DNA from 3 places in the Shewanella khirikhana genome. Region 3 is predicted to be linked to each of the others. Evidence: predicted binding sites of a transcription regulator. Region 3 holds the regulator's gene; each other region holds the start of a gene.
What was found. The regulator FliA, encoded in region 3, starts transcription of late flagellar genes. The targets are predictions, from matches to a motif close to CTAAAGNTNNNNNNNNNNNNGCCGATA.
Positions count from the first base shown of each region.

Region 1: the regulator FliA is predicted to act here: its motif matches at 6,815-6,841, upstream of pomA (flagellar motor protein PomA).
Region 2: the regulator FliA is predicted to act here: its motif matches at 5,949-5,975, upstream of STH12_RS09090 (flagellar protein MotY).

Region 1 is NZ_CP020373.1:2,531,221-2,541,431, reverse strand. It holds gene STH12_RS11030 (L-lactate permease) at 1-1,310, opposite strand, end outside; gene nadK (NAD(+) kinase) at 2,017-2,895, opposite strand; gene grpE (nucleotide exchange factor GrpE) at 2,996-3,598, shown strand; gene dxs (1-deoxy-D-xylulose-5-phosphate synthase) at 3,675-5,543, opposite strand; gene ispA ((2E,6E)-farnesyl diphosphate synthase) at 5,564-6,445, opposite strand; gene xseB (exodeoxyribonuclease VII small subunit) at 6,445-6,684, opposite strand; gene pomA (flagellar motor protein PomA) at 6,975-7,742, shown strand; gene STH12_RS10995 (flagellar motor protein MotB) at 7,746-8,696, shown strand; gene thiI (tRNA uracil 4-sulfurtransferase ThiI) at 8,872-10,211, shown strand, end outside.
Region 2 is NZ_CP020373.1:2,080,307-2,090,517, reverse strand. It holds gene purN (phosphoribosylglycinamide formyltransferase) at 194-832, opposite strand; gene purM (phosphoribosylformylglycinamidine cyclo-ligase) at 832-1,869, opposite strand; gene upp (uracil phosphoribosyltransferase) at 2,102-2,728, shown strand; gene STH12_RS09105 (Na+/H+ antiporter family protein) at 2,838-4,157, opposite strand; gene STH12_RS09100 (peroxiredoxin) at 4,464-5,069, shown strand; gene rnt (ribonuclease T) at 5,172-5,867, opposite strand; gene STH12_RS09090 (flagellar protein MotY) at 6,082-6,891, shown strand; gene STH12_RS09085 (prolyl oligopeptidase family serine peptidase) at 7,538-9,589, shown strand; gene ybgC (tol-pal system-associated acyl-CoA thioesterase) at 9,746-10,147, shown strand; gene tolQ (protein TolQ) at 10,137-10,211, shown strand, end outside.
Region 3 is NZ_CP020373.1:2,318,135-2,328,345, reverse strand. It holds gene fliR (flagellar biosynthetic protein FliR) at 1-496, shown strand, start outside; gene flhB (flagellar biosynthesis protein FlhB) at 498-1,631, shown strand; gene flhA (flagellar biosynthesis protein FlhA) at 1,720-3,819, shown strand; gene flhF (flagellar biosynthesis protein FlhF) at 3,832-5,226, shown strand; gene STH12_RS10170 (MinD/ParA family protein) at 5,231-6,112, shown strand; gene STH12_RS10165 (RNA polymerase sigma factor FliA) at 6,105-6,824, shown strand; gene cheY (chemotaxis response regulator CheY) at 6,868-7,251, shown strand; gene STH12_RS10155 (protein phosphatase CheZ) at 7,265-8,011, shown strand; gene STH12_RS10150 (chemotaxis protein CheA) at 8,027-10,211, shown strand, end outside.

The DNA of each region.
Region 1 (10,211 bases), 210 kb from region 3:
GCCAGTGCCACCGGCATAGAAGCAAGACCTGCCTCATTAGCGCCCGAGTTCAAAAAGATTTTCACCATGGGCACAGAGGCGCCCAGTGAAATCACCGTCGGCACCATGGATTTTAGCGACACTGACAGAGACTCAGTGATGGCATCGCGGCGCATTCTAAAGAGCACAAACCCAAGCACACACACCAGCACGAAGAAGGCGCCCGGCGCGTAAAGCGTGGCAAAGCCGGCTTTAAGATCAGTGCCGAGCAGATTGGTCCAGCTTAAGTTAAAGCTGTTCAGCCAGGCTTTCAGCGGCGCTATGGTGCGGCTGGCAACCAGCAGGGCGGCCATCACCAGATAAGGTGTCCAGGCGGCAAGTTGGCTGAAACGCACTTCATCCTGTTTGCCTGACTCATTGTCAGAGTCAGCCTGCGACTCTTCACCGGCAAAATCGTGCCAGGGGGTTTTAGGCAGCAGCCAGCCTTTGCGGGCAACCGGAATGACCATCGCCATGCCCACCAGGGCGCCTATCACCGATGGGAATTCTGGGCCTGCAACATAGTTGATGACCCAAGCCGGAACCGTGAAGGCAAAGCCGGCAAACAGGGCGAATTTCCAAATGGCAAAACCTTCGGCGAAGGATTTATTGCGGCCGAAGAAGCCGGTCAGCACTGTTACCAGTACCAATGGAATAAGGGTGCCGGTGATAAGGTCGATGGTGATCATATGCATGGCGATAAAGCGGGCGTAGTCGCTGAAATGGCCACCATGCTCGGCAATTTGTGCCGCCGCCATGCTGCTGCCACCCTCAATCAGGCCTTGCTCCATACCAAAGAGTACCGGCAGACCTATGGCGCCAAAAGACACACTGGCCGAGTCGGCAATCAGCGCTACTACTGCTGCGGCTACCGGCGGAATGCCCAGCAGTACCAGCAATGGCGCGCCAATGGCGGCAGGGGTACCAAAACCGGCCGAGCCTTCAATAAAGGCGCCGAACAGCCAGCAGATGATAATCACCTGCACCCGGGCATCGGCACTGATATTGGTAAAACCGGCGCGGATGGTGTCCATGGCGCCTGAATATTTCAGGGTATTGAGCAGGAATACGGCGCCAAAGATGATAGACAGCGGCGTCAGAGCCGACAGCAGCCCTTCCACCACGGATGCGCTCAGCATCTGGGTATCCATTTGCCATACGAATATGGCGGCAAGCGCGGTGACCAGTGCCGAAATCGGCATGGCCTTGGATGCGGGGAGTCTCAGCAGCACCAGGAACAGCATGACGCTGATCACCGGTGACAGGCTGGCAAGAAGTTGAACGAAAGTCATGGTTGCCTCTTCTAGGGTAGCTTGTTTCGCCGGAAGCCCCGGCCCATCGCCTTGGTTATTGTTCAATCTGTGGCGATTGTTGTATGCAGATTTATCCGGGTCCGTTGTCAGTTTGCAGCAGACTCGTTCAAACCTGTCGACAATAAACGGCTTTTGCCCGATTAAAAACTTGATACAGATCATTCGGAGCAGGAAACACCAGACCAATATCAGGCATTGGGAGTTCGCTCCAGTCGTCTTTGGTCTGGAATGTGATCTGGGTCTTATGCCTCCCGGGTGTTTTTATAGCCAATGGTTATTAAAAGTGAAAAAAACACCGAAATGACGGTGTAGAAGGGCGTGAATGATGCCATAAAGGTAATAATCTGATCGGATTATTTCAAAGCTGTTGCTTATAAAGAGGTAAACAAGAAGGTGCTAATGTGTGCTCGGTCACAAAATTTGGTATGACCAATGTCCAAATAGTGGGCTGTGAAATTAGCTTATTGATTAATATTGGTTTTATTTGGAAGTCAGGCGAGGGTGGTAATTGATGCAAGACAGCAAGTTAATCGTCATAGAGACGGTTAACTGCCGAGCGAATTACCGTTTTGTAAGTTTTTGCTTGCTGGATTCTGGCTGGTGTTTGCGCCTTGCTGGGTTGCTCAAAAGTCTTGATTCTATCATTTGCAGCCAAGCGTTTAGCACTCGCAGCCAATTCAGTGCATTAAAACAGCTTGCTGCCCCAGCCGAGTTTGTTTCTCAGCACATGGAAGTAGTTGTAATTCTTGGGATGAATAAGCCGCAGTCGCTCGTTGCTTTGGCGAATGATGATTTCGTCGCCGGGCAGTACCGCCAGGGTGACGTGACCATCGCAGCTGACTTCAAGGTTTTCGCCATTTTCAGGTGAGACCACCAGTTTGATGGTTGAGTTGGCATCTACCACAATCGGGCGGCATGACAGGGTGTGGGGGAACATGGGCACTAAAATCAGCGCCTGCAGATTGGGGGTCAGGATGGCGCCGCCCGCCGACAATGAGTAAGCCGTCGAGCCGGTGGGGGTGGAGACTATCATGCCATCGGCGCGCTGGGAGTACATGAACTGATTGTCGATATAGACTTCATATTCAATCATATGGGCAATTTTGCCCGGGTGCAGCACAGCTTCATTCACTGCGGTATTGCTGGCTTTGATGGCGCCGTGGCGATGCACCTCGGCTTCCAGCAAAAAGCGATGCTCGGTGACAAACTCGCCATCCAGCACGGCGGCGAGCATTTCTTCAAAGTCGTCCGGCGGCAAGTCGGTTAAAAAGCCCAGGTTGCCACGGTTAACACCAATCACACCCACATCGAAGCGGGCCAGTACCCGCGCGGCGCCCAGCATATTGCCATCACCGCCAACCACAATGGCCAGATCGCAGCGGTTGCCAATTTCCAGCAAATCCACCGCGCGCACGTTGGCACCCAGCTCAGCGGCCACTCTTTCTTCCACCAAAACTTCAAACCCCTGGCTGCCCAGCCAGTGGTGTAAACGCTTCAATGTCAGGTTGGTACCATTGTGATGAGGTTTGCCAATCAGGCCAATGGTGTGGAATTGGGATGTCATAACAGGGAAACTGCGCCCTCAAGGCCTTGAAACGCGGGAATTGATCCCCATAATATGCCCTGTGTATGCAGAAACAAAGCATTTTTAGCTTGGAGTAGAGATGAGCAACGAATCGACCAACCCCCAACAAGAGCCACTGGAACAGGTACAGGACACCGAAGTCGTCACTGATGAGGCGGCGCTGGTAGACGAGCTGACCCAGGCTAACTTCCGTATCGAGGAGTTGGAACAGGCCCTGGCCGCTGCCGAAGCCAAGGTAGAAGAGCAGAAGGACTCAGTGGTCCGTGCTGCTGCCGAGGTGGACAACATCCGCCGCCGCGCCGCTATGGACGTGGAAAAGGCCAATAAGTTCGCCCTCGAGAAATTTGCCAACGAGCTGTTGCCGGTACTGGACAACATGGAGCGCGCCCTGGCGGGTACCAACGCCGAAGATGAGGCCACCAAGGCCGTATTCGAAGGCGTTGAGCTGACCATGAAGACCCTGATGAATGCCGTCGACAAGTTTGGCGTAAAAGTGGTGGATCCTATGGGTCAGCCATTCAATCCTGAGCAGCATCAGGCAATTGGCATGCAGCCAAACCCTGAGGTGCCTGCCAACCACGTGATGGTAGTGCTGCAAAAAGGCTACGAGCTGAATGGTCGCCTGCTGCGTCCTGCCATGGTGATGGTATCGCAGGGCGGTGGTGTAGACACCCAGGCCTGATTCAGCGTGTGAAAACCGCTTTCAATAACAAAAAGGACTGCCGAGACAGTCCTTTTTTTATTTGCGATTCAGGCTATTAAGCTTCGATAAAGGCGCGGATTTGCCGCTCGATGCCAATAGCGTCGAGGCCGAGCTCGGTGAGGATCTCCTCCGGGCCACCATGCTTGATAAACTCATCGGAAATACCGATTTGCAGCAGTGGCTTAAGGCGATTCTTGCTGGCGAGGAACTCAAGGACTCCAGAGCCAGCGCCGCCCATGATGGCGTTTTCTTCCACCGTGATAAGCACATCGTGGTTTTCGGCAAGCTCAAGGATAAGGGCTTCATCCAGTGGCTTTACAAAGCGCATATCGGCCACGGTGGCGTTCAGGGCATCGGCAGCGGTCAAACAGGCGGCCAAAGTGGTGCCAAAGTTGAGGATGGCAATCTTCTCGCCCTGACGACGCTTCACACCTTTGCCGATGGCCATGGCGGTCATCTCTTCAATCTGCTCGGCACCTGTGGCACTGCCGCGGGGATAGCGCACTGCGCTTGGGCCCTTATCGTAGCTGTAACCTGTGTAGAGCATCTGGCGACACTCGTTTTCATCGCTTGGCGCCATGATCACCATGTTGGGGATGCAGCGCATATAGCTTAAATCGAAGGCGCCCTGATGGGTGGCACCATCGGCACCCACAATACCGCCGCGGTCGATGGCAAACAGCACCGGCAGGCGTTGCAGCGCCACATCGTGAATAAGCTGATCGTAACCGCGCTGCAGGAAGCTTGAGTAAATCGCCACCACCGCCTTAAAGCCTTCGCAGGCGAAACCGGCGCCCAGGGTGACCGCGTGTTGCTCGGCAATGGCGGCATCGAAATACTGTTTCGGGAAGCGCTGGGAGAACTCCACCATGCCGGAGCCTTCGCGCATGGCCGGGGTTATGGCCAGCACCTTGTCATCTTTTTCGGCAATGTCACACAGCCACTTGCCGAATACCTGCGAAAAGGTCGGCAGCCCCGGCTTGGTGGCCGGTTTGCGGAACTGAGTGGGATCGAACTTGGGCACGGCATGCCAGCCGATGGGATCTTTCTCGGCGGGCTCGTAGCCTTTACCCTTTTTGGTCATGATATGCAGGAACTGCGGGCCTTTGAGATCGCGCATATTGCGCAGGGTCTCGACCAGAGATTCCACATCATGGCCATCGATGGGGCCTATGTAGTTAAAGCCCAGCTCTTCAAACAGGGTGCCGGGTACCACCATGCCTTTGAGGTGCTCTTCGGTGCGTCTGGCCATCTCTTTGATGACCGGCATGCCCTTGAGTACCTTCTTGCCGCCTTCGCGGATGGTGGTGTACAGGCGGCCGGACATGAGTCTGGCCAGGTGATTGTTAAGGGCGCCGACGTTTTCCGAGATAGACATCTCGTTGTCATTAAGCACCACTAACATGTCTTTGTGCAGGTCGCCTGCGTGGTTAAGCGCTTCAAACGCCATACCGCCGGTAATGGCGCCATCACCGATAACGGCCACCACTTTACGGCCCTGGGCTTCTTTCTCGGCGGTTACCGCCATACCCAGGGCTGCTGAAATCGAGGTGCTGGAGTGCCCCACGCTGAAGGTGTCGTATTCGCTCTCTTCCCGCCAGGGGAAGGGGTGCAGGCCGTCTTTTTGACGGATAGTGTGCATACGGTCCCGTCGCCCGGTAAGAATTTTATGGGGATAGGCCTGGTGGCCCACGTCCCAAATAAGGCGATCGAAGGGGGTGTTGTACACGTAATGCAGCGCCACGGTCAGTTCAACCGTGCCCAGGCCCGAGGCGAAATGGCCGCTGGAAATCCCCACCGAGGTCAGCAGAAACTGCCTTAGCTCGTCCGACAGCTGTTTCAGCGCCGATTGGGGAAGTTGGCGCAGCTCATCGGGGGTGCTCGCCAGCGCAAGCAATGGATAGTTCGAAATGTCCAAACTCATAGCGAGATTCTTTATCTTTTTTATACACGTCGCTCGACGATGTAACGGGCAAAGTCTGCAAGTAGCTGGCTATTGTATGGCATTTTAGCCAGGGCTGATAGTGCGTCTGCCACCAGGGCATCGGCGGTCTGCCGGGCGCCGTCAAGGCCCAGCAGCTTGGGATAGGTACTCTTGTTGGCATCCAAATCCGACCCCTGTGGCTTGCCCAGCTCCTCGGTGGTGGAAGTGATATCCAAAATGTCGTCCTGAACCTGAAACGCAAGGCCAATCGCCTCGGCATAACTGAGCAGCGCACTGCGGTCGCGCTCGTTGGCCTCGGCCGCAATCAGCGCCAGTTCAACGGCGGCGCGGATAAGGGCGCCGGTTTTCAGGTTGTGAAGCTCGGTCAGGCTGTTTAAATCAATACTCTTGCCTTCGCTTGCCAGATCAATTGCCTGACCGCCACACATACCAAGATAGCCCGACGCTCGTGCGAGCGCGGCAATCATGGCCACCTGCAACTCGGGCTTGAGGCCTGAGCCGGGCTCGGCAATGATTTCAAACGCCAGGGTTTGCAGCGCATCACCGGCCAAAATGGCGGTGGCTTCATCAAAGGCAATGTGCACGGTTGGCTTTCCACGGCGCAGGTTATCATCGTCCATGGCCGGCAAATCATCGTGAATAAGCGAGTAAGCGTGAATACACTCGATGGCAGCCGCAAGCCGGTCCAGCTTGGCTTTATCGACGCCGAGCAGCTCACCTGTGGCATACACTAAAAAGGGCCGGATGCGCTTGCCGCCAATCAGGGCGCCGTGGCGCATGGCGGCTTTAAGTGCTGGCGCTGTGGCCGGCAGAGCATCGAGATGACTGGCCAGAATGGCATCGACACGGGACTGACACGCAGATAACGCAGCTTTGAGCATTATTCGCCCTCGGGCTGAAAATCGCTCAGGGGCGCATTGGCCTCATCGCTGAGCAAAATGGCCACCTTCTGCTGAGCCTGTTCAAGCTTGGCCTGACTGGCACGTACCAAGCCTATGCCACGCTCAAATTGCTTAAGGGCATCGTCCAGAGAGACTTCCCCCTGCTCCAGCTCTGCGACTATGCGCTCCAGCTCCGCCAAAGAGGCTTCAAAGCTCAGGTTTTCAGGTTTTTTGACCACGGTATTTGTTCCTGCTGTGTCGGCGTGCACAAGGTATCTCAGGAGGCTTACAGGGTCAAATTATGCGGGGGAATATTTGCTGTGCAGCACGCTTTGTTGCTGAATTTTTGTTAGAAAAAATAAATTGGCGCTAAACTTGCCGAAGGTCTGTCCGATAACTGAGAATAGTGATTGGTGTGTGAAGTCCCTGCCTTTTGGTAATAAGAGGGCATCCGACCGGCTTATTTCTGGCTGAATGACGGTTTTCCTTGGCCGCCATTCCCTCATGACTGCGTATTTAAGGAGCATCCGTGGATTTAGCAACCCTCATTGGACTGTTGGGCTCGTTCGCCTTCGTGGTCATGGCGATGGTGATGGGTGGCGGCCTCGCCATCTTTATCGACGTTCCCTCAGTGCTGATTGTGTTTGGTGGCACCTTGTTTGTGGTAATGATGAAATTCAACCTCAAGCAGTTTTTCGGTGCCGCCAAGATTGCAGTCAAAGCCTTTATGTTCAAAATCGACAAGCCCGAGGAACTGATTGAACAGTCAGTATCCATGGCGGATGCAGCCCGTAAAGGGGGCTTTCTGGCGCTGGAAGAAGCGCAGATCTCCAACAGCTTTATGCAAAAAGCAGTCGACATGCTGGTGGATGGTCACGACGGCGAAGTGGTGCGGGAAGCGCTGGAAAAAGACATTGCCCTCACCGAAGAGCGCCACAAAACCGGTATCGGTATCTTTAAGGCCTTCGGTGACGTAGCCCCGGCGATGGGGATGATTGGTACCCTGATTGGTCTGGTGGCCATGCTGTCAAACATGGATGACCCCAAGTCCATCGGCCCCTCCATGGCGGTGGCACTGCTTACGACCCTGTATGGCGCCGTTATCGCCAACATGCTGGCCATTCCCATTGCCGATAAACTGTCGCTGCGTATGGGCGAAGAAATGCTTAACCGCAACCTGATTATGGATGCGGTGCTGGCGATTCAGGATGGCCAGAACCCGCGGGTTATCGAGGGCTTCCTGAAGAACTATCTGGCGGAAAAATCCCGCAAGATAGACACCACAGACGGGGAATAGGCCATGGCAGCCAAGGCCAAGTGTGACTGCCCACCCCCAGGCGCGCCCATGTGGCTTGCCACCTTTGCGGATCTGATGTCGCTGCTGATGTGCTTCTTCGTGCTGTTGCTGGCGTTTTCCGAAATGGACGTCATGAAGTTCAAGCAGATAGCGGGCTCGATGAAGTACGCCTTCGGGGTGCAAAACAAGGTGGAAGTAAAAGATATCCCCAAGGGTACTTCGGTGATTGCGCTGGAGTTTCGCCCCGGCAAGCCCGAACCCACTCCCATCGAAATCATCAACCAGCAAACCAACGAGATGACCGAGCCTATCCTGGATTACCAGGAAGGTGAGAGCGACAGCGCCGGTGGTGTTCAGCAGCAGCAAGGCTCCCAGCGGGGAGGGCAGGCTTCGTCCACAGCCCAGGAAACCCAGCAGGAAAGCCAGAAGAGTGATGCGGCTTCTTCGCAGGATCAAATTAATCAGCAGGTCAAAAAGATGGCCGAGCAGCTGAATGAGCAAATTGTCGATGGCGCAATTGAAATCGAATCGCTGGGGCAGCAAATCATTATCCGCATTCGCGAAAAGGGCGCCTTTGGCTCCGGCTCAGGCTTCCTGCAACCCAGGTTCAGACCTGTTATTCGCGCCGTGGGCGAGCTGTTAAAGGATGTGCCCGGCATCATCACAGTATCGGGATTTACCGACGATATGCAGATCAGCAACGAGCTTTATTCGTCCAACTGGGAGCTGTCGTCCAAGCGGGCCGTGTCGGTGGCCCACGAGCTGGTGAAGGTAAAAGGTTTTGATGCCAGCCGCATGAAAGTGGTGGGCATGGGCTCCAACAATCCATTGGTGCCCAATGACTCGGCCGAAAACCGTGCCCGCAATCGGCGGGTGGAAATTGCCATTGAACAGGGCAAAGCCAAAGAGTCCGAAGAAATTCAGGTGAGCCCTCCCCCCGCCACTGGGCCCTGATCTGCGACTGTTTAAGATGTAACAAATAAGCTGTATCAAGCCCGGCCCAGGCCGGGTTTATTTTTGACCCTGCCCCCGGCAGCCTCTTTTTGATATAATCCCGCGATTGTTTGTTTGAACCCTGGTGTTCGCCGCCAAAACCGGCCGCGAGCGCTAACCTTTTGCTGGAAATCCCATGAAGTTTATCGTCAAGCTGTATCCCGAAATCATGATAAAGAGCAAACCGGTAAGAATGCGTTTTACCAAGATGCTCGAGTCCAATATCCGCAACGTGCTCAAAAAAATCGATGAGGACGCCCGGGTACAGCGCCAGTGGGACAAGATTCTGGTGAAGGTGCCCAAAGACAAGCCGGAGCTGACCGAAGTGTTTGCCGAGCGTCTGGCCTGCATTCCCGGCATTCACCATGTGCTGGAAGTGGCTGAATTTGATTACGAAACCGTTGACGATATCTATCAGCATGCCTTGTCTGTCTACAAGGATGCGTTGAAGGACAAGACCTTCTGCGTGCGGGTAAAGCGTTCAGGCCAGCAAAGCTTTACTTCCATTGAAGTGGAGCGTTATGTGGGCGGTGGCCTGAATCAGTTTACCGAGGCCAAGGGCGTTAAGCTGAAAGACCCAGACATGACCATTCAGCTCGAAATCGACCGTGAAAAGCTGTACATGGTGTGTCGCCGCATCGAAGGTCTGGGCGGTTTCCCGATTGCAGCTCAGGAAGATGTGCTGTCGCTTATCTCCGGCGGCTTCGACTCCGGCGTGGCCAGCTTCCAGTTTATCAAGCGCGGTTCACGCACCCATTACTGCTTCTTTAATCTTGGCGGCGCCCAGCACGAAATTGGGGTAAAGCAGGTGGCTTACCATCTGTGGAAGACCTACGGCGAGTCTCACAAGGTGAAATTCGTGACCGTACCTTTTGAAGAGGTGGTGACCGAGATTCTTGAGCGCATCGAAAACGGCCAGATGGGCGTGGTGCTCAAGCGGATGATGATGCGCGCCGCTACCCGCGTGGCTAACCGTATGGGCGTGCAGGCGCTGGTTACCGGCGAGAGCCTGGGCCAGGTGTCGAGCCAGACTCTGACCAACCTGAATGTGATTGACCGCTGCACCGATCTGCTGATCCTGCGCCCGCTTGTTACCATGGATAAGCCGGACATTATCAAACAAGCGCGTCGCATAGGTACCGAAGACTTTGCAGCCTCCATTCCTGAATACTGTGGGGTGATTTCCCAGCGTCCTACCGTGAAGGCGGTGCTGTCCAAGGTGGAAGCCGAAGAGCAAAAATTCTCTGAAGATCTGCTCGACCGGATTCTGGCCAAGGCCGAAGTGATTGATATCCGCGATATCGCCATTTCCACCGCAGAAGCCGTTGCCGAGACAGAAACCGTGTCGGCCGCCGAGGGCAATGAGGTCATCATCGATATCCGCGCGCCGGAAGAAGAAGAGGCCAAGCCGCTGGAAGTGGACGGTGTTGAAGTGAAGGTGATCCCCTTCTTCAGACTCGCCACCGCCTTTGCTGA
Region 2 (10,211 bases), 240 kb from region 3:
TAAGACTCCCGTCCCTGGAGAGAATAATGGACGGCTTGTCTATCTAATGCCAATTGGTGCACATTTTCAATGGCGGATTGAAAATTGCCACAGTAGACAGATGCATGGCTGAGACTTGGGATATTGCTGTGACCTAAAAAAACAAAAGAGGCCGGTGGCCTCTTTTGCGGGTGCAGATCAGTGAAAACGGATATCAATCCGGCGCATAACCGCCTGGGCCTATGGCATCGCCATCGAGGAAGGCAGTGTCGTCTTTCATCGCAAGACGGCCCTGAGCAAACCATTTCACCACCAGTGGGTAGATGGCATGCTCCTGCTCATGAACCCGCTCGGCCAGCAGGGTAGCGTCATCACCTTCGTAGATGGGTACCTTGGCCTGCAACACCACAGGACCCGCATCCAGCTCTGGGGTAACGAAGTGCACGCTGGCACCGTGCTCGCTGTCACCGGCGTCAATGGCGCGCTGGTGAGTGTCGAGGCCGGTGTACTTGGGCAGCAGTGACGGATGAATATTGAGCATACGACCCAGGTAGCGGGTCACGAATCCATCGGAGAGGATCCGCATAAAGCCAGCCAGCACAATCAAATCGGGCTGGTAGGCTTCAATCACCTCGGTCAGACGCGCGTCATAGTCCGCACGCTTCTCACCCTTGCGGGCGATGACGCAGCTGGTGTCTATCTCGGCGTGATGGGCACGTACCAGGCCATAGGCATCGGGCTTGTTGCTGATAACGCCAACCAGCTCCACACCATGTTGGCCATGGCACTGGTCGATAATGGCTTGCAGGTTACTGCCACTGCCAGAGATAAGGACGACGACGCGACAACTCATTACAGGATCTCCACCTGCTCTTCATCGCCGTTACGCTCGGCGATATGACCAATGTGCCAGGCGTTCTCGCCTTCGGCCTTGAGCAGTTCAAGTGCGGCATCCACCTTGTCTGCAGGCAGAGCAACAACCATGCCCACGCCGCAGTTGAAGGTGCGATACATTTCATAGGTTTCGATGTTGCCGGCGCTTTGCAGCCAGTCAAACACCACGGGCCACTGCCAGGAGTCACCTTTCACCACGGCCTTGCAGTTTTCAGGCAGTACGCGGGGGATGTTTTCCCAGAAACCGCCACCGGTGATGTGCGCCATGGCGTGAACATCGTTTTCGGCAATCAGTTTCAGCAGTGATTTCACATAAATCTTGGTCGGTTCCAGCAGGTGCTTGATAAGCGGCTTGCCGTTCAGATCCATTTGAGGATCGGCCTGGCTCACTTCCAATACCTTACGGATCAGCGAGTAACCGTTTGAGTGAGGACCGCTTGAGGCCAGGGCAATCAGCGCGTCACCGGCTTTCACCTTGGTGCCGTCGATGATGTCAGCTTTCTCAACCACGCCCACACAGAAACCGGCCAGGTCGTAGTCTTCGCCTTCGTACATGCCAGGCATTTCGGCGGTTTCACCACCGATAAGGGCACAACCAGACTGGAAGCAACCTTCACCGATACCGTTTACCACAGAGGTGGCGGTTTCCACGTCCAGCTTGCCGGTGGCGTAGTAGTCGAGGAAGAACAGCGGCTCGGCGCCCTGAACGATCAGGTCGTTCACACACATGGCAACAAGATCCACACCTACGGTGTCGTGGCTCTTGAAGTCGATAGCCAGACGCAGTTTGGTTCCCACACCGTCAGTGCCAGACACCAGAACAGGGTGCTTGTACTTGGAAGGCAGTTCACACAGGGCACCAAAACCACCCAGGTTACCCATCACCTCAGGGCGGCGGGTACGCTTAACGGCAGACTTGATGTTTTGAACCAGTGCATTGCCTGCGTCGATATCGACACCGGCGTCTTTATAGCTCAGTGGGGTAGGAGTGCTCACGGAGGATCCTCTAGATAGGGTACATCGAGTGGTTTTTATTGGGGGCGTATTCTACCAGTTTGTGAGGGGTGTCGAAAGGGCAGTTTTGGTTTTAAGCGGGGGTTTTCGCCAGCAGGGAAGCGACTTGCTTCACGATTCAACGTTTTCACAAAACTTTCTGTTTTATCTAAAGAACAAATACACTAAAATCGAAAAAATTTGCCCGAAAAATGCCAACACGCAGGAGTGAGACATGAAAGTTGTCGAGGTTAAGCATCCCCTGGTTCGCCACAAGATTGGTCTGATGAGAGAAGGTGACATCAGCACCAAGCGTTTCCGTGAACTCGCCGCCGAAGTGGGCAGTCTGCTCACCTACGAAGCCACCGCTGACTTTGAAACCGAAACCGTCACCATCGAAGGCTGGAATGGCCCGGTGGAAGTGGATCAGATTAAAGGCAAAAAAGTGACTGTAGTGCCGATTCTGCGCGCCGGTCTTGGGATGATGGATGGTGTGCTTGAGCATATTCCCAGCGCCCGTATCTCTGTGGTGGGTATCTACCGCGACGAAGAAACCCTCGAGCCTGTGCCTTACTTCGAAAAGCTGTGCAGCAACGTGGATGAGCGTATCGCCCTGGTGGTTGACCCCATGCTGGCGACCGGCGGCTCCATGATTGCTACCATCGACCTGTTGAAAAAACGCGGCTGTAAGCATATCAAAGCGCTGGTGCTGGTGGCCGCGCCGGAAGGTATTGCCGCACTCGAAAAAGCCCATCCGGATATCGAGCTGTACACTGCGGCTGTCGATAAATGCCTGAATGAAAAGGGCTATATCCTGCCAGGTCTTGGTGATGCCGGTGATAAGATTTTCGGCACCAAGTAAGCTGCTCTAAAACTGAAAAAGCGCCCGAGGGCGCTTTTTTGTTGCTTGATAATTCACTTCACAGCATAACTCAGGTCAGAGCAACACTTACGTCAAAGCAACACTTCCGTCAGAGCACCATAGCCGCTATCCAGCCAAACACCAGCAATGGGATGTTGTAGTGGATAAAGGTCGGGATCACGCTGTCACGCATATGGTCGTGCTGGCCGTCGGCGTTAAGGCCAGCGGTAGGGCCGAGGGTGGAGTCAGACGCAGGCGAGCCTGCATCCCCCAGCGCAGCGGCCGTGCCCACCAGAGCAATGGTGGCCGGTACCGAGAAGCCAAACGACAGCGCCAGCGGTACATAGATGGTGGCAATGATCGGGATGGTGGAGAAAGACGAGCCAATGCCCATAGTGATAAGCAGGCCGACCAGCAGCATCAAAAAGGCCGCCAATGCTTTGTTATCGCCAATCAAACCGCTAAGAGACGACACCAGATTGCCCACATCGCCGGTGGCTTTCACCACGGCAGCAAAGCCTGCTGCGGCAATCATGATAAAGCCGATATTGGCCATCATGCGCACGCCCTGGGTGAAAATATCCTGGTCAGCCACATGCTTAAGGGCGCCGGAGAGGCTGAACACCATAAAGCCAATCAGGGCACCGAAAATCATCGAATCTGTGTAGAGCTGCACCGCCAGGGTTGCCAGCACGGCGATAACTGCCACCACCAGGCTGCGGGCATTTACCTTGGCTTCCGGCTCGGCGGCAAGAATGGTTTCTTCATCATAGTCTCTGGGTTTGCGGTAGCTGATAAACACTGCCACCAACAGGCCCAGGATCATGCCGATAGCCGGAATGAGCATGGCGCCGGGCACCTGCTCGCGGCTGGCTTCAAGGCCATTACCGGTCAGGTTTGCCAGCAGAATGTCGTTCAGGAAGATGCCGCCAAACCCCACAGGCAGCACCATATAAGTGGTAACCAGACCAAAAGTCAGCACGCAGGCCACCAGACGGCGGTCGAGCTTCAGCTTTGACATCAGGTGCAGCAGCGGTGGCACCAGAATGGGAATAAAGGCAATGTGGATTGGCAATATGTTCTGGGAGGCCATCGCCATGGCCAGGAGTGCAATGAGCAGCAAAATACGCACGGCGCCGAGGGCTTGGGTATCGTTTTCCCGGCCAAGCTTTTTAATTACCGACTGGGAGATAACTGTGGTGAGTCCGGAATGGGACAGGGCAACCGCAAAGGCGCCAAGCAGCGCGTAACTCAGGGCGATCTGGGCGCCGCCGCCAAGGCCGGTATTAAAGGCATTTATGGTGGCGGAGATATCCATCCCGCCCCACAGCCCCGCTGCCAGGGCGCTGATGGTCAGCGCAATAACCACGTTTACCCGCGCAAGGCTCAGGCCCAGCATCAGGCAAACCGCAATAACTACGGAGTTCATCATGAAAAAGTCTTCATCGAGTCAAAAGGGCTATTTTTGACAGTCTTTCCCACGCTTGTCCAGCAGCTTGCCTGAAATGACGCTGAAATTTGGCAATTGTGATCCTGCGCGGTTCCACAGATGCAAAGACCGTGATCTGCATAAGGGCATTACGGCGATAAAATACGCTTCCGGCCCCTTCTGTATGGCAATTGTGTGATATTAATCCGATTTGGGTTGTAAGCGTACGGGCACCTCTTATAATGCTGAATATCCAACAGGAAAGTTCGTTTTATCCATAGCTCAATCCATAGATGGAGGTTACCAATGAGCGTATTAGTAGGTCGCAAGGCCCCCGATTTTACTGCTGCTGCCGTTCTGGGTTCAGGCGAAATCGTTGACAACTTCAACCTGACTGCTGCCATCAAGGGCAAGCCAGCCGTGGTTTTCTTCTACCCACTCGACTTTACCTTCGTTTGTCCTTCTGAGCTGATCGCCTTCGATCACCGCATGGAAGAGTTCACCAAGCGTGGTGTTGAAGTAATCGGTGTGTCTATCGACTCTCAGTTCAGCCACAATGCATGGCGTAACACCCCAGTAGAAAAGGGTGGTATCGGCCCTGTTAAGTACACTCTGGTTGCTGACGTTAAGCACGAAATCTGCCAGGCGTACGACGTTGAGCACCCAGAAGCCGGTGTGGCTTTCCGTGGTTCTTTCCTGATCGACAAAGAAGGTATGGTTCGTCACCAGGTAGTGAACGATCTGCCACTGGGTCGTAACGTTGATGAAATGCTGCGTATGATTGACGCGCTGCAGTTCCACGAAGAGCACGGTGAAGTGTGCCCAGCCGGTTGGGAAAAAGGTAAGAAAGGCATGAGCGCCAACCCAGACGGCGTTGCTGCTTACCTGAGCGAAAACGCTGACGACCTGTAATGGTGTCGGCCTGAGCGCCTATAAATAGAAAAGCCGCCCAAGGGCGGCTTTTTTGCATCTTGCCGGTAGCGATTGATCTACTAAGTCCAGAGACGGCGATGGTTATTCATCGGCCCCGGCTTCTCCATCGGCCTCTGCTTGTGCACTCTCTTCTTCGTCCAGGGTTGCGGCCAACGGCCAGCCGCCGAGGGCTTTCCAGCGGTTAACAATATGACAAAAGAGCTCAGCGGTGCGCTCGGTATCATAGAGGGCGCTGTGTGCTTCTTTATTATCAAAAGGAATGCCGGCGATTTTACAGGCCTGGGCGAGCACTGTGTGACCAAGGGCCAAGCCTGACAGACAGGCGGTATCGAAGGTGGCAAAGGGGTGGAAGGGCGTACGCTTCACGCCGCTGCGTTCAATCGCCTTGGTGACAAAACCATGGTCGAAGGCGGCATTGTGGGCCACCACCACGGCGCGGTGGCAATCGCTGGCCTTCATGCCTTTGCGTACGGCCTTGAAGATCTCCAAAAAGGCCTCTTTTTCACTGACAGCGCCGCGCAGCGGGTTATTGGGGTCAATGCCATTAAAAGCCAGGGCGGCCGGTTCCAGATTGGCCCCTTCAAATGGCTCGATATGGAAATGCAGTGTCTTGTCCAGACCCAATACACCGTCATCATCCATTTTCAGCAGGGTGACGGCAATTTCCAGCAAGGCATCGGTTTGGGCATTAAAGCCCGCGGTCTCAACATCGATAACCACAGGATAGTAGCCACGGAACCTGTATTTGAGCTTGTTGGGGTTGAAGGCGTCGGACATCAGAACTCTCTGGCAATTTCAAAGGGCGCTATTATGCTAAAAGCAAAACGGGCTGTCATGTTTGATTGTACAAAATCCAGGCTAAAGAAACCCTTGTTTTGGTCGATACCCTCAAGGTAGGCACACTCAGGTGAGATTTCTTATGTGGTGTAATTGGTGGCGTAAATGCCTTGTGGTACCCGTGTTACTGTTGCCTTTAGGGGCGGCGGCGGACATGCGTCATTATGTGGCATCCATAGACGACTCGCATTGGCGACTGGCGGAAAACTCCCGCATTCGCTGCTCGCTTGAGCACGATATCCCGGCTTATGGCAAGGCGGTGTTCTCCAGTGCTGCCGGAAAAGAGCAGAATTTGCTGTTTACGCTGGATATGTGGACCAAGCCGGATGCGGCCACCCAGGCAACGCTGGTCAGCAAGGCGCCGGCATGGCGTCCCGGTGAGCAGCAAAAAAACATCACCCGCCTTAGCTACATGAAAGACTTCAACGGTGAAGTGCCGAAAAAAGCCGCCTGGTCGATGCTGACCGAACTGGAGCGCGGCCGTGAGCCTACCTTTTACTACGCCGATTGGTACAACAGCGACAACAAGGTTGCCGTGGGCTTGTCTGCTGCCAATTTCCGCCGTAAATACAGCGAGTTTCGTCAGTGTCTGTCGGGGCTTTTACCCTACAGTTTTGATGATATCGCCTTTACAGTGCTTAATTACGAAGCCGGTGGCACCGAGCTGACCCGTTTCTCCAAGGCCCAGCTTGCCCGGGTGCAGGAATATTTGAGTCAGGATCCGGAAGTTGAGCTGATTGTGATCAACGCCTACACCGACAGTTACGGCGGGCGCAGCATCAACCAGAAGGTGTCGGATAAGCGCGCCGCCTCGGTGAAGGAGTTTTTTGTCAGCAAGGGGATCCCGGCCAACCGCATTCAAACCGAAGGCCATGGCGAGACCCGCCATGTGGCATCAAACCAGGGGGCGGATGAGCGCGCCCGTAACCGCCGGGTCGTGGTACAGATCACCAAGGCAATTTAAGACCTATTGAACGAGAAAGGTCGCACAGTGCGGCCTTTTTTGTTGCGCGGATGCAGCAATGCGAGGCATAAAAAAAAGCCCGCTTGAAACCAAGCGGGCCGCAAAAGAATAAGCATTGCAATCAACAAATTGAAGGAAGGAAGTCAAGCATAAGAACCAGGGATGATATCGATGTGTCAGACACAGCGATAAAATGTTCTTTGTTTTCACAATCTGCCAGGCAGACACTTCCGGAAAACGAGGCCATTTTAGTCAGGTCGGATGAGAACAACAAACGAGAAAAATTGGAATTTGAGATTAGAAAAACTAATCATACTTTTAGTGATCTCCGTCACCAAACTGCCATAATACGCATAAAAACGGTTATTTAAGCAGGCAGTGAGCATAAAAAAGCGTATTGCATCGCTTGAACATGTTACGAGAGCATTAACAAGTACCATTGTACAAAGTTTCGCCCCATCAAAGCTTTGCCGTTGCCTGTGGTGTATTTGGGGGTATAGTTGGCAGCGGCAATGCAACGCAATCCAAAGGATGTATAAAAATGACAAGCAGAATCAGCACCCTCAGCCTGCTGACCCTGGGCCTTGCCCTGGGGCTCGGCGGCTGCCATTCAAAAGACACGGCCGTCGCGTCCGATAGCCGCGCCATGGCCTATCCAGCATCACAAGCCAGTGCCGTGGTTGAAGAAATCCACGGTGTCAAAGTGGCTGACCCTTATCGCTGGCTTGAAGAAAACAGCCCGGCCACCGAAGACTGGGTAAAACGCCAGCAGGCGTTCGGCGATGACTATTTGGCACAGATCCCCAACAAGCAGGTGGTGGTTGACCGCATTACTGAGCTGTGGAACTTCGAAAAAGTGGGTGCACCGTTCGAGCATGGTGAAAATTTCTTCATCTTTCGTAACGACGGACTGCAATCGCAAAACGTACTTTATGTGAGTGAAAAGGGCGGCGCCGAGCGTGTGCTGCTGGACCCTAATAAACTCTCTGCCGATGGCACCGTGGCCTTGTCCGGCGTGTCTGTTAGCGGCGATGGCAAAACGCTTGCCTACGGTGTATCCAAGTCAGGTTCCGACTGGCAGGAGTGGGCCTTTATCGATGTGGCCAGCGGCCGTAAGCTGGGCGATAGCCTCAAGTGGATCAAATTCTCCCGCGCCGAGTGGAACCACGACAACAGCGGCGTGTATTACTCCCGTTACGATGCGCCAGCCGGCGGCGATATCCTCTCGGATGTGAACTACAACCAGAAGGTGTATTTCCACCGTCTGGGCGACGATCAGGCCAAGGATACCCTGGTGTTCGAGCGCCCGGATAACCCGGATTGGGGCTTCTCAGCTTCAGTGTCTGACGATGGCAACTTTTTGCTCATCAGCATCTCTGTAGGCACCGACAGCCGCAACCGCTTCTTTTACAAGCCGCTTAAAGATCGCAGCCTGAAAGTGGTTGAACTGATGAGCGAGCTTGAAGCCGAGTATCAGTTCCTTGGCAACGAAGGCCCAGTGTTCTACTTCAAGACCGACCTTGATGCCCCTAAAGGCCGTATCATTGCCGTAGATACCCGCAAGCCCGGCAAAGACAAATGGCGTACCATAGTGCCGGAAAGTCAGGATCCTATTGCTGCCGTCAGCATCATCAGTGAACATCTGGTGGTGAGCTACCTGCATGACGTATTGGGTCAGCTGTCCATCTACAATCTGGATGGCGTTAAGCGTGAAGATGTGCCGCTGCCAGGCAAGGGAAAAATTGCCGGTCCCTATGGCAAGGCCAGCAAGCCTTACTTCTATTACGTGTTCAACAGCTACGTGCAGCCGCAAACCATTTACAAGTATGACTTGAACAAGGGCACCAACGAGCTGTTCAGCGCGCCCAAGGTCTCGTTCAACCCAGATGATTATGTGTCTGAGCAGGTGTTTTACTCCAGTAAAGACGGCACCCGCATTCCTATGCTGGTGAGCTACAAGAAGGGGCTGAAAAAAGACGGCAACAACCCGACACTCCTGTATGCCTACGGCGGATTCTCCATCTCCATGACCCCACGCTTCAGCCCGGCTACCATTGCCTGGCTGGATATGGGCGGCATCTACGCCGTACCTGCGCTTCGTGGTGGCAGCGAATATGGTGAAGAGTGGCACAAGGCCGGTATGTTCGGTAAAAAGCAGAATGTGTTTGACGACTACTTTGCCGCCGCCGAATACCTTATCAGCGAAAACTACACCAACAGCGGCAAACTTGGCGCTTACGGTCGCAGCAACGGAGGTCTGTTGATGGGCGCTGCCGTTACCCAGCGTCCCGATCTGTTCGCCGCCATCCTGCCTGCCGTGGGTGTACTGGATATGCTGCGCTTCCAAAAGTTTACCATCGGCTGGGCCTGGACTGCGGAATACGGCAGTGCTGACAATGCCGCGGACTTCCCCTATCTGCTGGCTTACTCGCCTTATCACAATGTGAAGCAGCAGGCTTATCCTGCCACTATGGTGATGACCGCCGATCATGACGATCGCGTGGTGCCGCTGCACAGCTTCAAGTTTGGCGCCATGCTGCAGGCCAAACAGCAGGGTGAGGCGCCGGTGATTATGCGCATCGAGTCCAAGGCCGGCCACGGCGCCGGTAAACCAACCTCAATGCAGATTGCCGAGTTTGCCGATATTTATGCCTTCCTGTGGCAGAACTTCGGTCTGACTTTGCCAGAGAAGCTCTGAGCGCAAAACGCACAAAAAACGCGTTGATACAAGGGGCTTCGGCCCCTTTTATCATTTATTTTTCTTTACAGTTGCCGCAGTGGCAGCCATTCACAATCCGGACATGGATAGGTATAGTAGGCCTCACTTTTATCAAAGGATTTGTGCGCATTTCCCATGTTTGTGTGGCCGATTTCCGTTTATTACGAAGATACCGATGCCGGTGGGGTGGTGTACCACTCCAACTATTTGAATTTTTTCGAGCGAGCCCGCAGCGAATGGCTCAGGGCACTCGGGATCAGCCAAACGGCGCTGCTTGCCGAGGATATCGCCTTTGTGGTGAAACGGGCCGAGATTGAATTTCGTAAGGCCGCACGCTTTGAGCAGAATCTTTTTGTGCATTCCGCTGTCATAGAAATGAAGAAAGCCTCCATGGTTTTCGAACAACGACTTCTGGATGAGGCCGGCACCTGTTACTGCGAGGGACACATAGTGGTTGCCTGCGTGGCATTGTCAAAGATGCGGCCCCATGCCATTCCACCCCATATTGCGCAGGAGTTAACACAAGGTGCACGCTGATATTTCTTTTCTGGGACTCTTTTTACAGGCGAGCTTACTGGTCAAGCTGGTAATGCTGATCCTG
Region 3 (10,211 bases):
CGGCCAAATCATAGGTATGCAAACCAGTTTGGGTTTCTCCTTTATGGTTGACCCGGGTTCTGGACAGCAAACCCCTGTATTGGGTAACTTTTTCCTGCTGCTGGCGACGCTGATTTTCCTTGCCGTGGATGGCCATCTTTTGATGATCCGTATGCTGGTGATGAGCTTCGATACCCTGCCTGTGTCCATCAGTGGCATCAGTATCGAAAACTATCGCGCGCTGGCGCTTTGGGGCAGCTACATGTTTGGCGCTGCGCTCACCATGTCGCTGTCGGCGATTGTGGCCTTGCTGCTAATCAACCTGTCTTTTGGGGTGATGACCCGCGCCGCGCCTCAGCTCAACATTTTCGCCATCGGTTTCCCGGTGGTGATGATTAGCGGTCTTTTCATTCTTTGGCTCACCCTGGCGCCTGTGATGTCCCACTTCCATGAAATCTGGGAAGCGGCACAGGTCTTGCTGTGTGATATCACCCATTTTCAGTGTCAGGTGAACTGACATGGCAGAGAACGATACCAGCCAGGAACGCACAGAGGAGCCCACGGGGAGGCGACTCGAACAGGCCCGGGAAAAAGGTCAGGTCGCCCGTTCCAAAGAACTTGGCACAGCTGCAGTACTGCTTGCTGCAGCCACCGGCTTTTTGATGATGGGCCCAAGCCTTGCCAAGGCGCTGCATAACGTGATGACCCTGGCCTTTAATCAAAGCCGTGAGCAGATCTTTGACACCAACTCCATGCTCAACATCTGGGCGCCAATTGCCAAAGAGTTGGTGCTGCCGGTGCTTGGTCTGGTGCTGGTGCTGGCGGCACTGGCCTTTGCCGGTAACATCGCCCTTGGCGGCATCACCTTCTCAAGTAATGGCATTCTTCCCAAGGGCAGTAAGATGAGCCCCATTGCCGGTTTTAAGCGGATGTTTGGGGTGCAGGCGCTGGTGGAGCTCACCAAGGGGCTGGCCAAGTTCTCGGTGGTGGCGCTGGCAGCCTATGTGCTGCTGTCGTTTTATTTTATGGAGATTATCCAGCTCTCGGCGGAGCATCTGCCGTCCAATGTTTACCATGCCCTCGACCTGCTGGTGTGGATGTTTCTGCTGCTGTGCTGCTCGATGTTGTTCATTGTGGTGATTGATGTGCCGTTTCAGATCTGGAACCACAAAAAACAGCTGAAAATGACCAAGCAGGAAGTGAAGGATGAATACAAGGACACCGAAGGTAAGCCTGAAGTAAAGGGTCGTATTCGGCAGATGCAGCGTGAAATTGCCATGCGCCGTATGATGGCAGAGGTGCCCAATGCCGATGTGATTGTGGTTAACCCCGAGCACTATGCGGTGGCGCTGAAATACGACGCCAAGCGCTCGCCAGCGCCCTTTGTGGTGGCCAAAGGCGTGGATACCGTAGCGTTCAAAATCCGTGAAATTGCCCGGGAATACGATGTGGCCATTGTATCGGCGCCGCCATTGGCACGGGCGATTTACCACACCACCAAGCTTAACCAGCAGGTGCCCGATGGCCTTTTTACCGCGGTGGCGCAGATACTGGCGTATGTGTTCCAGCTCAGGCAATACCGCAAGGGGCGCGGCCGTAAACCCACTCCCATCCCACTTAACCAGCCTATTCCTGACGAGTTCAAATACTGAGCATTGAATCGTTTGGGCTCAGATCTTCCCTGATGTTGGCTTGGAACTTGCTACCCACAGACAAAGCGTCAATTTTGGGTAGCGTCGAATGGATGTAATGGGCCAGCTTGGGCAGATTAAGAAGATAAAACCGGCAAATTTGCAGGGACTGGGCACACCAGCCCTGGTGCTTGCTGCCCTGGCAATGATTGTATTGCCCATGCCGGCATTTTTGCTGGATATCCTGTTCTCGTTCAACATCGCCCTTGCGCTGGTGGTGCTGCTGGTGGCTATTTACACCAACAGGCCGCTGGATTTTGCCGCATTCCCCACAGTGCTGCTGGTTGCTACCTTGCTGCGACTGGCGCTGAACGTTGCTTCTACCCGGGTAGTATTGCTTGAAGGTCACAATGGCGCCGACGCTGCCGGTAAAGTGATTGAAGCGTTCGGCTCGGTCGTGATTGGCGGCAACTATGCCGTGGGTCTGGTGGTGTTCCTAATCCTCATCATCATCAACTTTGCCGTAGTGACCAAGGGTGCAGGCCGTATCTCCGAGGTGAGTGCCCGCTTTACCCTGGACGCCATGCCCGGTAAACAGATGGCCATCGATGCCGACCTTAACGCCGGTCTTATCAATCAGGAACAAGCCCGTACCCGCCGCGCCGAAGTGACCAAGGAAGCCGATTTCTACGGCGCCATGGACGGTGCGTCCAAGTTTGTGAAAGGTGACGCCATCGCCGGTATTTTGATCCTGGTGATCAACATCCTGGGCGGCTTCATTATTGGTATGGTGCAACACGGCCTGGATTTTTCCAGTGCGGTTGAAATCTATACCTTGCTGACCATAGGTGATGGTCTGGTGGCGCAAATCCCCGGCTTGCTGCTGTCGATTGCCGCGGCGCTGATGGTGACCCGTCAGAACGAAGAAGGTGATATGGGCGGCATGGTGATGAGTCAGATGTTTGACAATCCCAAGTCGCTGGCCATTGCCGCCGGGGTATTGTTTGTGATGGGTATTGTGCCCGGCATGCCCCATATGGCGTTTTTGTCGTTTGCTCTGGCCACCGGGGCCGGTGCCTTTTTCCTCAATAAGCGCATCGAGAAGCGTAAAGCCGAAGCCCTGGAAGCCGCGGCCAGTGGCACTGTCGATAAGCTGGATAATTCGCCCAAAGAGCTTGGCTGGGACGATGTGCGCCATGTGGATACCATCGGCCTAGAGGTGGGTTACCGTTTAATCCCATTGGTGGATAAAGGTCAGGGCGGTGAGCTGCTGTCCCGTATCAAGGGCGTACGCAAGAAGCTGTCGCAGGAATTGGGCTTTTTGGTGCCTGCGGTGCATATCCGTGACAATCTGGATCTGGCGCCCAGTACTTACCGGGTGTCGCTGATGGGCGTGGTTGTGGGTGAGGCGGAAATCCGCCACGACTGCGAGCTTGCCATTAACCCGGGGCAGGTGTTCGGCCAGCTCGATGGCGTCGTGACCCGCGACCCGGCCTTCGGTCTTGAAGCTGTGTGGATTGCCCCTGAGCTGAAAGAACACGCCCAGACCTTGGGCTACACCGTGGTGGATGCCTCAACCGTGGTGGCAACCCATATCAGCCAGGTGCTGACCAACAATGCGTCCAAGCTGCTCGGCTACGAAGAAGTACAGCAGCTGATGGATATTCTCGCCAAGCATTCGCCCAAGCTGGTGGATGGCTTCATTCCCGATGTGATGTCCCTTGGCAACGTGGTGAAGGTGATGCAAAACCTGCTCAACGAAGGGGTATCGGTGCGGGATCTGCGCACCATAGTCCAGACACTGCTGGAATATGGTCCCAAGTCCAACGATACCGAAGTATTGACTGCGGCGGTACGTATTGCGCTTAAACGTATGATTGTTCAAGAAATCGCCGGTCCAGAGGCGGAAATCCCTGTCATAACTTTGGCGCCAGAGTTGGAACAGATGTTGCATCAGTCTATGCAGGCTTCCGGGGGCGACGGTCCCAACATCGAACCCGGATTGGCCGAGCGGATGCAACAGTCACTGGCTGACGCCGCTCAGCGGCAGGAAATGGTGGGTCAACCCGCTATCCTGCTGACCTCGGGAATGCTGCGCTCGACGCTGTCGCGCTTTGTGAAATACACCATTCCCAACCTGAGGGTGATTTCCTACCAGGAAGTCCCCGATGAGAAGCAGATAAGAATTGTGTCAGCCGTGGGCCAGTAAGAGGGTAGTACAGTGAAAATCAAACGTTTTTTTGCAAAAGATATGCGCGCCGCTCTGGCCCAGGTCAAAGAAACCCTCGGCGCTGATGCCGTGATCATGTCCAACAAAAAAGTCACCGGTGGCATCGAGATTGTGGCCGCGGTGGATTACGACGAGCCCAAGCCTAACCTCGAGCCAAAGCCAGCCATGCCCAATCCGTTTGAGCAGGTTTCGGAAGATAAAGTCTCTTTGGGTGGCCGCCAGCCTGTGCGCGCCAGCCGTCAAAAAGTTAACGAAGCACCGGCCGATTCATTGCAGGCGCTGCTGGAGCGTCAACAAAGCCGCATGAATCAGCAAATGGGCCGCGTGGTGGAAGAAGATGATATGCCAGCCTGGGCCCGTGGCCTGGAAGCGCCCGCCGCGCCAAAGATGAAAGACGCACCCCGTCAGGCTACTTTTACCCCGGATGCGGACAAATCCCGCGCAGGTGGCCGCCAACAAATTGAGCTTGATGCCATGAAAGAAGAGCTGGCATCGCTGCGTAATTTGCTGACTCATCAGGTTTCTTCTTTGATGATGGAGCAAAAAAAGCGCACCGATCCTGTGGGTGCCATGCTGGAAACCCGGCTGCTGGAGGCGGAGTTTTCACCTGCAGTTGCATCCAAGCTGGCAGGGCTCGCTCAGCACTATACACCGGCAGAACTGGTGAAGGCATTGCCACAAAGTTTGGCAAATATGCTTGATAATCAAGGTGATGACATTGTTCGTCGCGGCGGTGTGGTGGCCTTTGTTGGTCCAACCGGCGTGGGTAAAACCACCTCGATTGCCAAAATTGCCGCCCGTTTTGCAGCGCATCACGGTGCCGATCAGGTGGCTTTAATCACCACAGATCATTATCGCATCGGAGCCTTTGAGCAATTGGCAACTTATGGCAAAATCATGGGATGTCCTGTGAAGCAAGCTCATGATCTCAATGAGTTGCAACAAATTCTTTATCAGCTGCGCAATCGCAAGCTAGTATTGATAGATACCGCCGGTATGGGCCAGCGAGATATGCGCCTGGTTGAACAACTGGACAATTTGACGGCGAACAGCGCCTTGCCGATTCGCAGTTATCTGGTATTGTCAGCTACATCGCAGCGCCGGGTGCTTCAGGACGCCGTTAAGCACTTTAAGCGCATCCCTCTGTCGGGGGCTGTGCTGACCAAACTGGATGAATCCGTGTCTCTGGCAGGAGCACTGAGTATCCTTATTCAGAGTGGCCTGCCGCTGAGTTATGTAACCGACGGACAACGTGTGCCCGAGGATATGCAGGTGGCAGATACTCTGTCGCTGGCTAAGCAGGCGCTCGATGCCCTGAATGAACCTGAGTATCAGGGTATCGATAATAATTTATGGTCGGATAACACGACCTGTGCGTTTGAGTGAAGCTATGACCCGTGATCAAGCAAGCGGTTTACGTATGATGAATCAGCCATATAACGAAAAAGTAAAAGTCATTGCCGTCACTGGCGGCAAGGGTGGGGTAGGCAAAACCAGCGTTTCCATCAATACGGCTGTGGCTCTGGCAGAAAAGGGCAAGCGTGTGTTGGTGCTGGATGCTGACTTGGGTCTGGCCAACGTCGACGTCATGCTGGGGCTTCGCGCCGAGAAAAATCTTTCCCACGTGTTATCGGGCGATGCGGAGCTCGATGACATCATTCTCCGTGGTCCCAAGGGGATTGGTATAGTGCCAGCCACTTCCGGTACCCAGGCCATGGTGGAATTAACCTCTGCACAGCACGCCGGACTTATCCGCGCTTTCAGTGAAATGCGCACCCAGTTCGATGTACTGATTGTGGATACCGCAGCCGGTATCTCTGATATGGTACTGAGCTTCTCCCGCGCCGCCCAGGATGTACTGGTGGTGGTGTGTGATGAGCCTACGTCCATCACGGATGCTTATGCCCTCATTAAGATCCTCAGCCGCGAACACGGTGTGTTCCGGTTCAAAATTGTTGCAAATATGGTGCGCAGTCTCCGGGAAGGTATGGAGTTATTTGCTAAACTCAGCAAAGTAACTGACCGCTTTCTGGATGTGGCACTGGAATTGGTTGCAACAATTCCCTTCGATGAAAACTTGCGAAAATCAGTACGTAAGCAAAAATTGATCGTAGAAGCCTATCCGAAGTCTCCAGCCGCGATTGCATATCACGGTTTGGCCAACAAGGTGCTGAGCTGGCCTATACCCCAGCAGCCCGGTGGTCACCTGGAGTTCTTTGTAGAGCGTCTGGTGCACCGTCCCGAGTATCAAGAGGACAGAGCGAGTGAATAAAGCCGCGGCGTATACCTCCATGGAGGATAAAACCTCCATCGTTGAACAGTACGCACCGCTGGTAAAAAGAATCGCGCACCATATGTTGGCCAGATTGCCGGCATCCGTACAGTTGGACGACTTGCTCCAGGCAGGCATGATTGGCCTGCTGGAGGCCTCGACCAAGTTTGATGGTGGCAAAGGCGCCAAATTTGAAACCTTCGCCGGGATCCGCATTCGCGGCGCCATGTTGGATGAAATCCGCAAGGGCGACTGGGTGCCACGGTCAGTACACCGTAACCAGCGAAGAGTAGCCCAGGTCATTGATGAGTTAGAGCAGGAGCTGGGGCGGGATGCCCGCGACAGTGAAATTGCCGAAAGACTTGATATGTCGCTGGATGAATACCATCATATTCTCAATGATGTTTCTGTAGGGAAAATCATAGGGATAGAAGATTTGGGCGTATCTCAGGATGTGCTGGTTCCCGATGGGGAGCAAACAGACGACATCTATGACGACCTGGCGGGTAGCCAGTTTCAACAGGCCTTGGCAGATGCCATTCGCCAGTTGCCGGAGAGAGACGCATTGGTGTTATCGCTTTATTACGATGAAGCACTGAACTTAAAAGAAATAGGTGCCATTCTTGACGTCAGCGAGTCGCGGGTATGCCAGATCCACAGTCAGGCGATGCTCAGACTCAAGGGCAAGCTCAAGCATTGGACACACGTATAATTCATTATCGAGCAGTTAGAGTGTCAGCTCACCGGAGGAAACCTTGGACAAGAATATGAAGATTCTTATCGTTGACGACTTTTCAACGATGAGACGTATCATCAAGAACTTGTTGCGAGACTTGGGATTCAATAACACCCAGGAAGCAGATGATGGCTCAACCGCCTTGCCAATGCTTCAGAAGGGCGATTTCGACTTTGTGGTTACCGATTGGAACATGCCCGGCATGCAGGGTATTGATTTGCTCAAGGCCATCCGCGCCGATGAGAGTCTGAAGCATATCCCTGTGCTGATGGTGACCGCCGAAGCCAAGCGTGAACAGATCATTGCTGCCGCTCAGGCTGGGGTAAATGGCTATGTAGTGAAGCCCTTTACCGCTGCGACACTGAAAGAGAAGCTGGATAAGATCTTCGAACGACTTGGTTGAGCAAGGATGAGCTATGCAGGCACAAACATCAGGGCTCATTAGTCTCGAACAGGCACAGGAACTCGTGACGCTGCTCAGCAGCGGCGAGCAGGAAAAAGCCGATTTGCTGATCCGCGAATTGGCGGCCCCCATTCAAAAGGAACTCTTTGACGAAGTCGGCAAACTGACTCGTCAGCTTCACAGCGCCCTGGTGGATTTTCAGCTCGACAGCCGTCTGGCGGAATTGGCCAGCGTCGATATTCCTGATGCCAAAGAGCGCCTCAATTATGTTATCGACATGACTGAGCAAGCCGCCAACAAGACCATGGATGCCGTGGAAGAGTGTCTGCCATTGGCCGATGCCTTAATCAACCATATTAAAACTGTCACACCAACTTGGGACAAACTGATGCGGCGTGACATTGAACTGACTGAATTCAAGAGCTTGTGCCACGACGTTCAGCAATTGATGACCCGTAGTGAACAAGACTCAGAGCGGCTGCGTGAGCTGCTCAATCAAATTTTGATGGCGCAGGACTTCCAGGATCTGACCGGACAAATGATCCGGCGGGTAATCGACTTGGTTCGGGAAGTTGAAAACAGCCTGGTCTCCATGTTGACCGTCTTTGGCGAGCAACCGGTAACAGAAATGACCCCGCGTACCAGCCCAAGCGTCAACACCATTGAAGCCGAAGGGCCGATTATGAACGCCGAGCTTCGTCAGGACGTGGTAACGGGTCAGGACGAAGTCGACGATCTGCTCTCCAGCCTGGGTTTCTGATAAGGAGTCAATTTAATGGCATTCGATGTTGATGAAGAGATTCTGCAGGACTTTCTGATTGAGGCCGGTGAGATTCTGGAGCTGTTGCAAGAGCAGTTGGTTGCCCTTGAAAACAACCCGGAAGACACAGATCTGCTCAACGCCATTTTCCGTGGCTTCCACACCGTAAAAGGTGGCGCGGGCTTCCTTAGCCTGGCGCCCATGGTGGACGTGTGCCACGAGTCGGAAAATACCTTCGATTTATTAAGAACGGGTAAGCGCCATGTCAGCGCCGAACTGATGGATATCATCCTTCAGGCGGTCGATGCCATTAATACCATGTTCGCCCAGACCCAAGCCGGCCAGGAGCAGGAACCTGCATCGCCAGAGCTGCTGGACAAGCTTAAGTTGCTGGCTTCGGGTGAGCCTTTGCCATCAGAAGGCGGCGCCAGCGAGCCAGAAATTGTTGAAGCGCCTGCTGAGCCTGAGCCGGAAATCCCGGGTGTTGACCTGTTTGATGCTCCCGCAGCAGGCGGCGATGATGTGCTTTTTGACGAAGCGCCTATCGCCGGCGTCGACCTGTTCGATGAGCCAGCCGCCAGCGACGGTGGCATTGATGAAATAAACGAAGCCGAATTTGAAGCCTTGCTCGATGCCTTGCATGGCAGCGGTAAAGGCCCAAGCGTAGCAGACACTGCGCCCAAAGCGGCAAGCTCAGCACCAGCGGCTCCTGCCGCGGAGCCGGGCGGCGACGAAATTACCGACGATGAATTTGAAGCCCTGCTTGATGAGCTTCACGGCGCCGGAAAGTTCAAAGCCACCGAAGACAAAGCACCTGCCAAGGTCGAGCCGAGTCCAGCTGACAACGTCGACACTGACGAAATCACCGATGACGAGTTCGAAAAGCTGCTTGATGAGCTGCACGGTAAAGGTGCCGGTCCCGGTGCTGAAACGGCTGCTGCTGCGCCAGCAGCGCCGAAAGCCGCTGAAAAACCTGCTGCACCTAAAGCGCCGGCAGCGGCTGCCAAACCTGCCGCAGCGCCCAAAGCTGCGCCAGCGGCTGCGCCCAAGCCTGTAGCTGCAGCGGAAAAACCTGCCGCACCAGCACCGGCCAAAGCGCCTGCACCTGCGGGTAACAGCGTGCCTCAGGGCGAAACCACGGTTCGGGTAGATACGGCGCGGCTCGATCAGATCATGAACATGGTCGGTGAGTTGGTACTGGTACGTAACCGCCTGGTGAGCCTTGGTGTCACCCGTGAAGATGAGGAAATGTCCAAGGCGCTTGCCAACCTGGATTTGGTCACAGCCGACTTGCAGGGCGCGGTAATGAAAACCCGCATGCAGCCCATCAAGAAGGTGTTTGGCCGTTTCCCCCGGGTTGTACGTGACCTGGCCCGCAGCCTCAACAAAGAAATTGACCTTATTCTGGTGGGTGAAGAAACCGACCTGGATAAAAACCTGGTGGAAGCCCTGGCCGACCCCTTGGTTCACCTGGTCCGTAATTCGGTTGACCACGGCATTGAAATGCCCGCAGACCGTGCTGCCAATGGCAAACCCAGAACCGGTACCATCACCTTGTCTGCCAGTCAGGAAGGTGACCATATTCTTCTGAAAATTGAAGATGATGGCGCCGGTATGGATCCTGAAAAGCTTAAGTCCATCGCCATCAGCCGTGGCGTGCTGGATGAAGACGCCGCCGCGCGTATGTCAGACCATGAAGCATATAATCTGATTTTTGCGCCTGGCTTCTCCACCAAGACCGAAATTTCCGACATTTCCGGCCGTGGTGTTGGCATGGACGTGGTGAAAACCCGTATCACGCAGCTCAACGGTACTGTGCACATTGACTCGGTAAAGGGCAAAGGCACCATCCTCGAGATTAAAGTGCCGCTAACACTGGCGATTATGCCCACCCTGATGGTGGAAGTGGCCAAGCAGGTATTTGCCTTGCCACTGTCCAGTGTGAACGAGATTTTCCACTTGGATTTGACCAAAACCAATATCGTTGATGGTCAACTCACTGTGATTGTGCGTGAGAAGGCAGTGCCACTGTTTTATCTTGAAAACTGGCTGAGCCGCGTCAAACGTAACTTTAAGCATGGGGATAAAAAGCACGGGCATGTGGTTATTGTTCAGCTTGGCACCATGCAAATCGGCTTTGTGGTAGATGCCCTGATTGGTCAGGAAGAGGTGGTTATTAAGCCTCTGGGCGCGCTGCTGC